DNA from 4 places in the Rhizobium sp. ZPR4 genome. Region 2 is predicted to be linked to each of the others. Evidence: riboswitches for the same ligand, from Rfam matches in the RefSeq annotation. Region 2 holds a riboswitch; each other region holds the start of a gene.

Evidence for each region. Region 2 has a riboswitch for cobalamin ahead of ABOK31_RS02240 (aromatic ring-hydroxylating dioxygenase subunit alpha). Riboswitches for the same ligand answer to the same signal wherever they lie in the genome.
Region 1: another riboswitch for cobalamin. It lies ahead of ABOK31_RS21930 (ABC transporter substrate-binding protein); the one in region 2 lies ahead of ABOK31_RS02240 (aromatic ring-hydroxylating dioxygenase subunit alpha).
Region 3: another riboswitch for cobalamin. It lies ahead of nrdH (glutaredoxin-like protein NrdH); the one in region 2 lies ahead of ABOK31_RS02240 (aromatic ring-hydroxylating dioxygenase subunit alpha).
Region 4: another riboswitch for cobalamin. It lies ahead of cobU (bifunctional adenosylcobinamide kinase/adenosylcobinamide-phosphate guanylyltransferase); the one in region 2 lies ahead of ABOK31_RS02240 (aromatic ring-hydroxylating dioxygenase subunit alpha).

The regions. Positions count from the first base shown of each region.
Region 1 is NZ_CP157968.1:511,634-514,847, forward strand. It holds gene ABOK31_RS21925 (iron ABC transporter permease) at 1-865, opposite strand, end outside; gene ABOK31_RS21930 (ABC transporter substrate-binding protein) at 869-1,885, opposite strand; cobalamin riboswitch at 2,049-2,304, opposite strand; gene ABOK31_RS21935 (diguanylate cyclase) at 2,385-3,214, opposite strand, start outside.
Region 2 is NZ_CP157967.1:465,315-468,528, forward strand. It holds gene ABOK31_RS02230 (DUF6656 family protein) at 1-291, opposite strand, end outside; gene ABOK31_RS02235 (ACT domain-containing protein) at 395-808, shown strand; cobalamin riboswitch at 1,015-1,219, shown strand; gene ABOK31_RS02240 (aromatic ring-hydroxylating dioxygenase subunit alpha) at 1,316-2,560, shown strand; gene ABOK31_RS02245 (hybrid-cluster NAD(P)-dependent oxidoreductase) at 2,563-3,214, shown strand, end outside.
Region 3 is NZ_CP157968.1:191,151-194,364, forward strand. It holds gene nrdE (class 1b ribonucleoside-diphosphate reductase subunit alpha) at 1-676, opposite strand, end outside; gene nrdI (class Ib ribonucleoside-diphosphate reductase assembly flavoprotein NrdI) at 793-1,188, opposite strand; gene nrdH (glutaredoxin-like protein NrdH) at 1,200-1,421, opposite strand; cobalamin riboswitch at 1,668-1,886, opposite strand; gene ABOK31_RS20430 (hypothetical protein) at 2,048-3,214, shown strand, end outside.
Region 4 is NZ_CP157967.1:1,763,427-1,766,640, reverse strand. It holds gene ABOK31_RS08700 (chloride channel protein) at 1-1,100, opposite strand, end outside; cobalamin riboswitch at 1,281-1,680, shown strand; gene cobU (bifunctional adenosylcobinamide kinase/adenosylcobinamide-phosphate guanylyltransferase) at 1,821-2,345, shown strand; gene cobW (cobalamin biosynthesis protein CobW) at 2,351-3,214, shown strand, end outside.

The DNA.
Region 1 (3,214 bases), on a different replicon from region 2:
GGCTTGGCCCGACCACGAAGCGGGCGGCATGCGGAATGACAAGCCCGACGAAGCCGATCGAACCGACGATGCTGACGACGGCTGCGGTCATGAAGGCCGTCACGCCGAGCAGGACGATCTGCGCGCGTCTGACCGCAATGCCGAGTGAGGCGGCCGCATCGGTACCGAAGATGAAGGCATCGAGCACGCGCACATGCGCCATGCAGACGACAAAGCCGATGATGGCGACCGGCCCAGAAAGATAGACGTCCGGCCAGCGCACACCGCTCAAGGAGCCGAGCAGCCAGAACATGACGCCCCTTGCCTGCTCGGCATTGGCCGAGGTGGTGACGATGTAGGAGGTGAGCGCGTTGAAAAGCTGCGAACCGGCAACACCGCAAAGAATGATGCGCTCGCTCGTGCCGCCGACACCGGCGGCCAACAGGCCGACGAAGAGGAAGGCGACGGCCGCACCGATGAAAGCGCCGCCGGAAAGCCCCAGAATGCCGTAGCCGAGCCCGAGGATCATGATGCAGACCGCTCCGGTCGAAGCCCCCGCCGAAATGCCGAGCACATAGGGTTCGGCAAGCGGATTGCGCAGCAAGGCCTGCAGGATCACACCGCTCAGCGCCAGCGCCGCGCCGGTGCTGGCGGCGACCAGCGCCCGGCTCAGCCGATAATCCCAGACGATGCCCTGATGGATACGGCTAAGCTCGAAACTCGTTCCGAACATCCGGTTCGAGACCGCCTTGGCGGTGGTCGACAGCGGGATGGAAATCTCGCCGATCGACACCGCAAGGCTGATCATGAACGCCAGGATCATGATGGCAGCCAGGGCGAGCGCCAGAAGCGCCCACCATGACCGACGTTCCGCAACGAGACTCATATCTTACTGCGCCAGGCCGAAGGACTTGATGCCCTTGGCCAGGATTTCGATGCCGTCGATGGTGCGGATGGTCGGGTTCATCGACTGCGCATCCATCATGACGAAATGCTTGTTCCTGACGGCATCGAGCTGGCTGGTGACCGGATCCTTCTTGAGGAAATCGACTTTGACCTTCGGATCATCGGCGGCATAGCGGCGGCGGTCCATGGTGGCGATCACGATCACGGCCGGATTTGCCTGCGCGATGGTCTCCCAGCCGACGAGCGGCCATTCTTCCTCGGTCGTCACGACGTTCTTGGCGCCGATCGTCTTCAGGATATAGGCCGGCGCGCTGTTCTTGCCGGCGATAAAGGCATCGCCGCTGACTTCCTTGCTGGAAAACCAGAAGACAATCGGCAGATCCTTGGACTTTGCGCCTGAAATCGAGGCGACAGCATCCGCTTCGCGCTTCTTCAGGGCCGCGATCAAGGCATCGCCGCGATCTTTCACATCGAAGATCTCCGCGAGTTCGTCGATCTCCTGATAGACCAGGTCCATCGTGAACAGTTCCTTGCGCACGCCGTCGCCGCCATCGGTGTTGACCTTGGCGACGCAATCCGTCGGCGCGATATAGGTGTTGATGCCGAGTTCGGAAAACTGCTCGCGCTTGCCGACGGAGCCCTGTGCGCCGACATGCCACTCGAATTCGGCGGCGACGAGATCCGGTTCCTTGCCAACAACGGATTCGAAGCTCGGATCATTATCGGCAAGCCGCGGGATCTTGCTGTTCGCCTCGGCATATTGCGGCAGCACCGGGCCGACCCAGACGGCGGTGCCGGCGATCTTGTCGGCCAGACCGAGCGAGAGCAGGATTTCGGTCATGCCCTGGCCGATCGAAACGATCCTGGCCGGCAGCTTCTGGAAAGTGACCTTCTGGCCGCAATTATTGATGGTGAGCGGATATTGTGTGGCGGCGAAACTGGAGGCGGCAAACCCGGTCAGCCCAAGTGCAAATGTAATAGTCGTCAAAAAATGGCGCATGAAAGATCTCGATCGGAGAGGGAAACTGGGCGGTGTCAGCACGATCGCGCTGAGAAAGACCGCCGCCGGTTGCGAGGATCCCAATCAAGGCCGATAGAGGTCGGATAATATCGAAGGCTCAGGTCAATCATTCTCTGTCCTTTCCGGGCATCCCCGCCCGGCTGATTGGATCGTGATCGACGGCAGGTCTCCTGGCTTGCGGATCTCTGACGATCATCCGCCTTCCCGCAAGCTTGCTTGCAGTGGCATGGCTTTAAGCCTCGGGAGATAACTTAAAAAAGGTCACTCCCGGATGATCGGCAATCCGCTTACATTTGCGGGGGCAGCCACGGTCTAGGTCCCTCTTGGGTCTTCCTCACCGTGTTCCCTATTAATCCCCGCGGAGTCTTCCTTGGGGAACCGTCGCGTTCAGTTATTCCGGACAGGGCCTTCTCGTCAAGAACGCTTGGATGGCAAAAAGAAAGAGAGCATCATGCTCATCGCCGAAGGCAGGGCGCGGCTAGGCGGCCTCGGCCAGCTCAACCCGATTTCTTCCGCTCGCCTTCGCCCGATAGAGCGCCTTATCGGCGGCCTCGAGCACATGCTTGAAATCCGTGGTCGGCTCAAGGGAGCAGGCGATGCCGATGCTGACAGTGACGTGAACGGCTTCCTGCTCGAACATCAGGGTCGTGCCCTCGATATCCCTGCGAATTTTCTCCGCGACGGCAGCTGCGGCCCTCGTATCCGTGTTCGGCAGCAGCACCACGATCTCCTCGCCGCCATAACGGGCGGCGATATCGGTCTTGCGCACGGTTTGCCGGATCACATCAGCCACTCGTGCCAGGACGGTGTCGCCGAAGGAATGCCCCCAGCTATCGTTGATCTTCTTGAAGTGATCGATATCGAGCATGATGATCGAGAAAGGAATGCGGCGCATGCCCGCTTCCTTGCTGCATCGATCGCCTTCGCGCTGCAATACGCGGCGGTTGGGCAGTCTTGTCAGCGGGTCGAGGCTCGCTTCATTCTCCAGCGCGCGTTGGATACCGATGCGATATTGCTCCCGCTGCAGCAGATCCGATAGCAGCATGACACCGAGTATATTGACGGTCGTCACCGGAAGTGTCGCCGAGAGGAGAAGAGCGCGCGCAACCGCCCATGGCAGAAAGAAGAGAACCACGAGGGATGAGCAGGTCGCCAGACCGAACAGGGCCGATCGTCTCCAGCCCGTGCCGGTCCATTGCCGCGGCAGGAGGCTGAGCACATAGCCCGCGATCGCAACGATCACGATACCGGCAACGCCGCCCACCGCACCCATACCGCCGACCAGAAACCGAAACAGAGCCATCATCG
Region 2 (3,214 bases):
ATGCGGCGTGTCCTTCAGCGTGTGATGGAAGATGAGCTTCGGGAAACGGATTGATTTGTGGAAGCTGTTGAGCCGGTCATGTGTCTTTTCGCCGGCATCCCTAAGCTTTTGCGCCGTGCGCACCGCCACCTGCTCATGGCTGATATAGTCCCGTTCTTCCGCAAGCCAGTGCGGCCTGTTGCGGTTGATGCGGCCCGTGCGCAGGAATTCGCTGTAGCCCGTTGTCGATACCGGTGGCGCCGGTTCGGGCTCGGCGGGCTTCCCAGCGTCGAAATACCTGAGTTTGGCCATGCCGGATCTCGCTTTAGACGTCTCTGGACGGCATGGTAGATGGAATAGCTTGAGCCGGGCTTAACCATTTTGAGACGCCGCACCTTTTGGGAGACAGACAAACATGCCTGGAGTTATCGATCTCAAGCAGCTTCTGTCCGGCATGAAACCAAATCTCGCCGAGGGCGAATTCGTCTATTGCAGTGTGCCGGCGCCGGTATTGGCCGATCATTGGCATCTAGACCCGATCGGGCTGTTCCGGGAAAAGGAGGGAGTGACGCTGATCCTTTCGCTGGAGGCGGCCCGCAAAGCGGGATTTCCGGCCACTCCCGCCATGCGCATGATCACGCTTGAAGTTCACTCGTCCCTGGAGGCGGTCGGGCTTACTGCGGCCTTCGCCACGGCCCTTGGAAATGAGGGTATTAGCGCCAATGTTGTCGCCGGCTATTATCATGATCACATCTTCGTTCCGGCTGCCGATGCGGAGCGCGCCATGGCTGCGCTGCTGGCGCTTTCCGCCACCCAAGCGCCCCGTTGATAACGGCTCTGTCGCATTCAGGATAAAGCGTCATCATTCGGGTGCGGATGGGCTGCATGTCCGCATTTTGATGTAGCCGCATAAGCGATTGAATTGTCTTTCGATAATGCCTCTTCACGGAGCCATCTTGGCGTTCCGTTTCGCCTGTCGTCAATTTCGGAGCCGATGTCGCATTGCAGCGCAGCGGCTGGCGGAGCCGAGAGCTATGATGCCATCAATCTCAAGGTGCCGTCTGCTAGGGAGACGGAGAATTGGGAAGCCGGTCAAAATCCGGCGCTGCCCCCGCAACGGTGGTGGAGTGAGGCATGGCGAATAAAGCCACTGGGTCGATCGGCCTGGGAAGGTGCCATGGGGTTCTGGAAACAGGGCCGCTCCAGAGCCCGGAAACCAGCCTTGGGCGCATAAGGTTTACTGACCGCGGCGGGTGGTCGGGACATTGCTTTTGGCCGCTCCCAACCGGCCACGCATGTCCTTTGCCCGCCTCCTGGTACTGCTAAGGATAGGCAAATGGACATCGGCAGCAAAGTTCTGCGGCAATTGAAGAACCACCGGACAGGCTTGAGCCTGGAGCAACCCTTCTACACCGATCCGGACTACTTCAAGCTCGACATGGAGACGATCTACTATCGTGACTGGCTGTTCATCGGCCATGATTGCGAAGTGCCGCGCGCGGGCAACTACTTCACCGTCCAGATCGGCGACTATCCCGTCGTCATCGTCCGCGGCCGCGATCAGGTCATCCGCGCCTTCCACAATAGCTGTCGCCATCGCGGCTCGCGGGTCTGCACGACCGAGCGCGGCTCCTCGGCAAAACTCGTCTGCCCCTATCACCAGTGGACCTATGAGCTCGATGGCTCGCTGCTTTTCGCCCGTCAGATGGCCGAGGATTTCGACAAGAGCCAGCATTCGCTGAAGCCGGTTCATTGCGAAAGCGTCGGCGGCTACATCTTCATCTGCCTGGCACAGAACGCTCCGGATTTCGCCTCGGTCCGCGCCTCGATCGAGCCTTATATGGCGCCGCACCGCATCAGCGAAGCCAAGGTCGCCTTCCAGAGCACCATCATCGAGAAGGGCAACTGGAAGCTCGTCTGGGAAAACAACCGCGAATGCTATCATTGCGCGGCCAATCACCCCGAGCTTTGCCGCACTTTCCCGGAAGCGCCGACCGTGACCGGCGTACAGGGTGCGCTGAACGATCCCGTCATCGCCGAGCACTGGCAACGCTGCGAAGCCGCAGGCCTGCCGAGCGAATTCAAGCTCTCGCCGGACGGACAGTTCCGCACGGCCCGCATGCCGCTGATCGAAGGTGCGGAAAGCTACACCATGTCCGGCCAGAATGCCGTCAGGCGGCCGCTCTCGCCCGACGTGACGATCAACGGCATCGGCACCATGCTATTGTTCCATTACCCGACGACGTGGAACCACATCCTCGGCGACCACGCGATCTCCTTCCGCGTCCTGCCGATCAGCGCCGAGGAAACAGCCGTCACCACGAAGTGGCTTGTTCACAAGGATGCCGTGGAAGGCGTCGACTACAATCTCGAAGAGCTGACCCACGTCTGGACCGAAACCAACGACCAGGACCGCCGTATCGTCGAGGAAAATGCCTTCGGCATCCGCTCGCCGGCCTATGAACCAGGTCCCTATTCGGAAATCCATGAAGGTGGCGTCATGCAGTTCGTCGAATGGTACACGACTTTCATGATCAACCGGCTGCAGGGCGACCAGGCCAAGCTGTCGGCGGTTGCCTGAGCATGAACATGGCCGTCTCTCTTTCGCATCGCCACCTCGACCAGATGCAGCCCTGGAATGACAGGCAGCATGTGCTCGAATGTCTCTCGGTGACACCCGAAGCACCCGATGTGATGACCTTCACATTCGGGTCCGACAAGGACAACTGGTTCCGCTATCTGCCGGGCCAGTTCGTGACGCTGGAGCTGCCGACGGCTCCGGAGCCCGTCATGCGCACCTATACGCTATCATCGACGCCGTCGCGGCCCTTCTCTGTCGCGGTGACGGTGAAGGCGCAGAAGGACAGCGTCGGCACGCGCTGGATGTTCGAGAACCTGAAGCCCGGCATGCGCATCAAGGCGTTCGGCCCGCTCGGCGATTTCAGCCATATCCGCCATCCCGGCGAGAAGTACCTCTTCGTTTCCGCCGGCTCCGGCATCACGCCGATGATGTCGATGACGCGCTACATGTCCGATATCGCACCGCTGTCGGATATCACCTTCGTCAACTGTTCTCGCAGCCCGGCCGATATCATCTTCCGCTCCGAGCTCGAATATCTTGCGCGCTTTATGCCGAACCTCAATCTCGGCTTCATCGTCGAAGGCTGTGGCCGCACCGATCTCTGGTCCGGCTTGAAGGGCCGCATCGATAAAGCAAAGATCGGCCTGCTGGCGC
Region 3 (3,214 bases), on a different replicon from region 2:
GGTTGGCGTAGGAGAAGGAATCTTCCAGCAGCTTCATGACAGGAATGATGCCTGACGACTGGTTCTCGATATGCTTGATCGGCGCACCGGCCTCGCGAATATTCGTGAGAGACAGTGCCACGCCACCGCCGCGCTTGGACAGTTGCAGCGCGGAATTGATGGCCCGGCCGATAGACTCCATATTGTCTTCGACGCGCAGCAGGAAGCAGGAGACCAGCTCACCGCGCTGCTTCTTGCCGGCATTGAGGAAAGTCGGCGTTGCCGGCTGGAAACGGCCGGAGATGATCTCGTCGACGAGATTGCGGGCGAGCTGCTCGTTTCCGCCGGCCAGCGTCATCGCCACCATGCAGATACGGTCTTCGTAGCGCTCAAGATAGCGCTTTCCGTCGAAGGTCTTCAGCGTATAGCTAGTGTAATACTTGAAGGCGCCGAGGAAGGTCGGGAAGCGGAACTTCTTCGCATAGACGTGATCGAAGAGATCGCGCACGAAATTGAAGGAATATTGGTCGAGCACCTCCTGCTCGTAATAGCCCTCCGTTACCAGATAATCGAGCTTTTCTCTAAGGTTATGGAAGAAGACCGTGTTCTGGTTGACGTGCTGGAGGAAATATTGCTTGGCCGCCATTCGATCCTTGTCGAGCTGGATCTTTCCGTGCTCGTCATAGAGGTTCAGCATGGCGTTGAGGGCGTGATAGTCCAGCGCCGTTTCCGTGACTTTCGCGGATCGGTCGCTCGCGGGATGAGAAAACGTGCTCTGCGGTTTTTCGCCCGCATCCCGCGACAAAGAAGAGCTTAGCGTGTCCAAAATCGTTCCAATCCGTGTCTGACATTGGCGACATCCTCATCCGTGCCCAGAAGCTCGAACCGATAGAGATACGGCACCTGGCATTTGACAGAGATGATGTCGCCGGCGATCCCATAGGTCGCGCCGAAGTTGCTGTTGCCCGCGGCGATGACCCCGCGGATATTTAAACGGTTGCCCGTATCGTTGAGGAAGCGGATTACCTGCTTGGGCACGGCCCCCTTGCCACCTTCACCGCAATAGGTTGGGACGATCAGGACATAGGGTGAAGTCGCGCGAAGCTCGTTCCCCGCGGCAAGCGGGATACGCGTGGCCGGCAATGCAAGCTTGGCAACGAAGCGATGAGTGTTTTCCGATCGGCTGGAGAAATAGACAATCTCGCCCACCGCCAGGATCCTTAAGCGAGAGCGCTGATCATGTCGGGACGGAAGCCGGCCCAATGCAGTTCGCCGGCAACGACAACCGGAACCTGACGATAGCCGAGGCCCTGCACCAGCTCATAGGCTGCGGCATCGGCCGATACGTCGACGATGGTGTAATCGATGCCCTGGCGATCGAGGGCGCGGGTCGTGGCGGTGCACTGGACGCAGGCGGGCTTGCTGTAGACGGTGATGCTCATGAGATATCCTCGTATGAATGGGCATAGAAAGTCGTTCGGGCGTCAGACGACTCCCGCTCGGCGGAGTGAAAAAGGGGCAAACCTAGGCGGCTGCCGGACGCATTAAGCGGCCGTCATTCGCGCGGGCGACTATGGATACTCAGGAACATGCACTTCACCCCGAAGTTATTGATGCGGGGTTTTCGAGGAAGCGACGGCGGCTATCATGCCGCATGGACCATCGCTCGCCAGCCGGACACCCCGCCCGTGGACGTCAATGCTCAAGGCAGGTCTCCTGGCTCGCGGGTCATAACATTCGTCCTGCCTTCCCAAGGCTCATAGCCTCAGTGACGTCATCAAACGAATGCTCACCGCTCACAGTTGCGGGGGCAGCTCCGGCTTGGCGATCATCATGTTCACCGACCGGATTCCCATCTTAGCCTCCAATTCTTGCGAATCAGAAGAACCTCGAACACTACATATAGTATCTTCAGTTAAAATTGCGTCAACTGCTTCGATAGCCTCAAGCCAATTTCGATGTTGATAGGCTCCGACAATCTCGCCCGACGCGAGCATGGAGGGGCTAGACAAACGCAAGGTTACTTTATTACGTTGTCGACGTAATGTTATTACATAAAGGATTTTTCATGCCAAACACAAGCTCTGGTATCCTGCTTGCAGCCTCATCGCTGGCTTGCGCCTTGCTGTTTCCCTTTTCGTCGTTTGCAGACGACGAAAACGAGGCGGAAAGCTGGCGGCTATTCGTCGCCGATCACAGCCTGCCGATCGTCCGTGCGATCGACGCCACGAATGGCAAGGAAATCGCCCGGTTCGACATTGACGGTTACGCTGCCCTCTCGCTCAGCCAGTCCGGCCGCACTATCTTTGCCGTGCAAGGTGAAAAGAATGTGGTCCATGCGATTGCGACAGGCATCGCCCTCTCCGACCACGGCGAACATCGCGATATCGAACTTTCCGATCCGAAACTGCTCCGGACACCGATCAAGGGCGACAAGCCGGGGCATGTGGTGACGCACGGCAACGATGTGGCGATCTTTTACGACCGCGACGACAAGTTCGATCTCCTGTCCGAGGGCGGACTTGCCGAAGGCAAACCCGATATTCGTTCATTCCAAACGATCGCCGCCCACCATGGCGTTGCCGTTCCGATGGGCAACCATCTTCTTGTGTCGGTGCCGAACATGGAGGCTCGCGTCAAGGAAGGCGAGTTGCCGCCACGCCTCGGCTTGCGCGTGCTGGACCGAAAGGGCACACAGGTCGGCAAGATCGAGCATTGCACCGGCTTACACGGCGAGGCAACATCGGCGCGCCTAGTCGCCTTCGGCTGCGAGGAAGGCGTCCTGATCGCCCGCCCCGGCGGCATCGACGGCCCGAAGATCGAGATGCTCGCCTATGGCTCCTCCCTGCCGAAGGGCAAGGTTTCGGCATTACTCGGCGGCACGTCCATGCAATTCTTCCTCGGCAATTATGGCGAGCAGAACCTTGTATTGATCGATCCGGACAATGCTGACCAACCCTATAAGCTGATCGAACTGCCGACACGACGGGTCGACTTCATACTCGATCCGGCAAAGCCGCAGATCGCCTACATTCTCACCGAGGACGGCAATCTGCATATCCTCGATGTCGTGAAAGGCATGATCGTGAAATCCGAGACCGTCACCGAACCCTACAGCAAGGATGGCCACTGGCGCGATCCGCGGCCGCGATTGGCCGTTGCCGGCAATCTTATCGCCATTACCGATCCGCGCCACAGCCTCGTTCGTATGGTCGATAACCAATCGCTGAAGGAA
Region 4 (3,214 bases), 1.3 Mb from region 2:
TAGGCGAAGATCTTGCCGAGCAGCGCGCCCATGAACAGCGAGGCGAAGAACAGTCCACCTCTGAAACCGGAGCCGATCGATATCGCCGAGGCGAGCGATTTCAGCAGGAATAGACCCACCAAGGCGCCCAGCGTCACGTCCGTAGACAGATTGAGATGCAGTGCGCCATGGCCGGCCGAAAGAACCTGCGGCGAGATCAGCGCCAGTGTTCCGACGACCAGGCCGCCCAGTGCGGGCCGGAAGGGCGGCGCGATGGAGCTCTTGCGTGCCAGCTCTTCGACCCAGGCGACGCCCTGCATGATCAGGATGCCGATACCGGCGCAGAAGGCGCCGAGCAGGATGGCTGGAAGATAGTCTGCCGGGACGATCGCGCCGAAATGATCGATATCGATGGCGAAGTCGTCGCCCGCAAGCAGCCTTGCGATCATCGTTGAAATCAGTGCTGAGACGACGACGGGCGTCAGCGTGAGGATGGAATAGCTGCCGATGATCAACTCGAAGGCGTAGAAGGCGCCGGTGAGCGGCGCATTGAAGGCGGCGGCGATAGCGCCGGCCGCGCCGCAGCCGACGAGCATGCGTAGATCGGCGCGCCGCATCTGCATCTTGTAGCCGAATTTCGAGGCAATGCCGGCGGCGATCTGTGTGTAACCTGCTTCAAGCCCGACAGAGGCTCCAAAGCCGTTCGAGATCAGGTTCTGCACCGCGACGATGATGCTGTCCGTGAGCGACATGCGGCCGCCATGCAGCGCATTGGCTTCGATCGGGTCGACCATCGGCTTCTTGCGCGTGCGCGACAATATATAGAGCAGTATGCCGAGGATGATTCCGCCAGCGATCGGGGCGATGAACAACACCGATTTGTCGGGAATCGCCATTGCCGCCGAACTCAAGCGTTCGTAGTCGGTTATGCCGTAGATGAGGCTGTGAAGCTTGCGCGAGATATAGCTCATCGCGGTTACGGCGCAGCCGGACGCTATTCCCACCAGCGCGCCGGCGAAAACAAGGCCCAATTCGCCACGGCGCAGCAATGCCCTGAAGCGACCGAGATCGAATAGGGCCGAGAAGACGCCGAGGCGTCGCGGTTGGAATTTCTGCAACATGGGAAGCGAACGTTACGGTTTTGCTCGAATATGAGGGCTTACCCTCTATAAACTTCTAACATCAAAGAAATACGGCAAAAAAACCGCTGGCTTAATGGGAATTTTCAGCTGATTTCGCAATCAGGATGGCTAAGGTCGCATCCATGCCCTTGATTGACTTGAACTAAGTGAAAGCCTAATCATTGCGGCATAACGAATGGTTCCTGAGCGGCGATCCGCCGCATGGGATGAAAAGGGAATGTGACGGGACGGACCCAATCCGGGCGTCCTCATCACAGCCGACCCCGCGACTGTAGAGCGGTCAGGGTCTTTCGTTCGGTTTGAAGTCTATTTCGTCGATGATTCGCATGGGGCGAACGGGGCGGGGCAGGCGCAAATCGAAAAAGCCACTGGCGTGGCATCATGATCAACCGGGGCTGGACGCCTCTCATTCTACGAATCGTCCGCCTTTTCATGATGGATTGCCGGGAAGGCGAGAAAGACCCGCTGGCGCACGATCGGGGGCGACCGGTTTCGGTCTGCCCCCGTCGCGGCGCCTTATCCGTGAGCCAGGAGACCTGCCATGCGTGCCGGGCGCAGAGCCTGTTCTGGGACGAGAGTTCCGCTGCCAGCACGGAGGTTGTCGTGGCACAAGATGAGTTTTCGGCGTGTAGGCGCCCGTTTTCCGGTTTCAGCTGCGTGCTGCCAACCCTCGTTTTTCTGTGGGAGCGGGCGTAGCGCATGTCGTCTTCGATTTCCCGAGCCATTTTCGTCCTCGGTGGCGCGCGTTCCGGCAAATCCAGATTCGCAGAATCTCTGGTTTCGGATACCGGCCTCGAGCGTCACTATGTGGCGACAGGTCAGGCGTGGGACGATGAGATGCGCGAACGCATTACACAACATCGTGCCGACCGCGGCGATCTCTGGCAGACGCATGAGGAGCCGATCGACCTCGTCGCGCGGCTCGCCGCCATCGACGCCGAGGGGCGAGCCGTGCTTGTCGACTGCCTGACGCTCTGGGTCACCAATCTGATGATGGCGGAGCGTGACATGGCGGCGGAGTTTGCCGCTCTCGCCGAATTTCTGCCACGGGCACGATCGCGGCTCGTTTTCGTATCCAACGAAGTTGGTCTCGGCATCGTGCCGGAAAATCGCATGGCGCGCGAATTTCGCGATCATGCCGGCCGCCTGCACCAGATGGTCGCGGCGGCGAGCGCCGAAGTTTATTTTATCGCAGCGGGCCTGCCGCTGAAAATGAAGGGTTGATCCATATGAACCAGGAAAAGATTCCCGCCACCGTCATCACCGGCTTCCTGGGAGCCGGCAAGACGACGATGATCCGCAACCTCCTGCAGAATGCCGGCGGCAAGAAGATCGCTTTGATCATCAACGAGTTCGGCGATCTCGGCGTCGACGGGGACGTGCTGAAGGGCTGCGGCGCGGAGAACTGCACCGAAGACGATATCATCGAGCTGACCAACGGCTGCATCTGCTGCACCGTCGCCGACGATTTCATTCCGACCATGACGAAGCTTTTGGAGCGCGATGCGCGTCCGGATCATATCGTAATCGAAACCTCCGGTCTTGCGCTGCCGCAGCCGCTGGTCGCCGCCTTCAACTGGCCCGACATTCGCACCCACGTCACCGTCGATGGCGTCATCACCGTGGTCGATAGCGCTGCCGTTGCCGCCGGGCGTTTCGCCGACGATCACGACGCTGTGGAAGCCCGCCGTGTCGAGGACGACTCGCTCGATCACGAAAGCCCGATCGAGGAGCTTTTCGAGGATCAGCTGACTTGCGCCGATCTGATCGTGCTCAACAAGACCGATCTGATCGACGACGACGGGCTTGGCCGTGTCCGCGCCGAGGTTGCCTCGCGCACCGCCCGCAAGCCGACGATCATCGAAGCGAAGAACGGCGACGTGCCGGCCGCAGTTCTGCTCGGTCTCGGCATCGGCACGGAAGACGATATCGTCAACCGCAAATCGCATCACGAGCTGGAGCATGAGGACGGCACGCCGCACGACCACGACGAATTCGATAGCTTCGTCGTCGAACTCGGCCCGATTGCCGACTCTGCAGCCTTTGTCGATGCGTTGAAGGGCGTGATCGCCGAGCATGACGTGCTGCGCCTC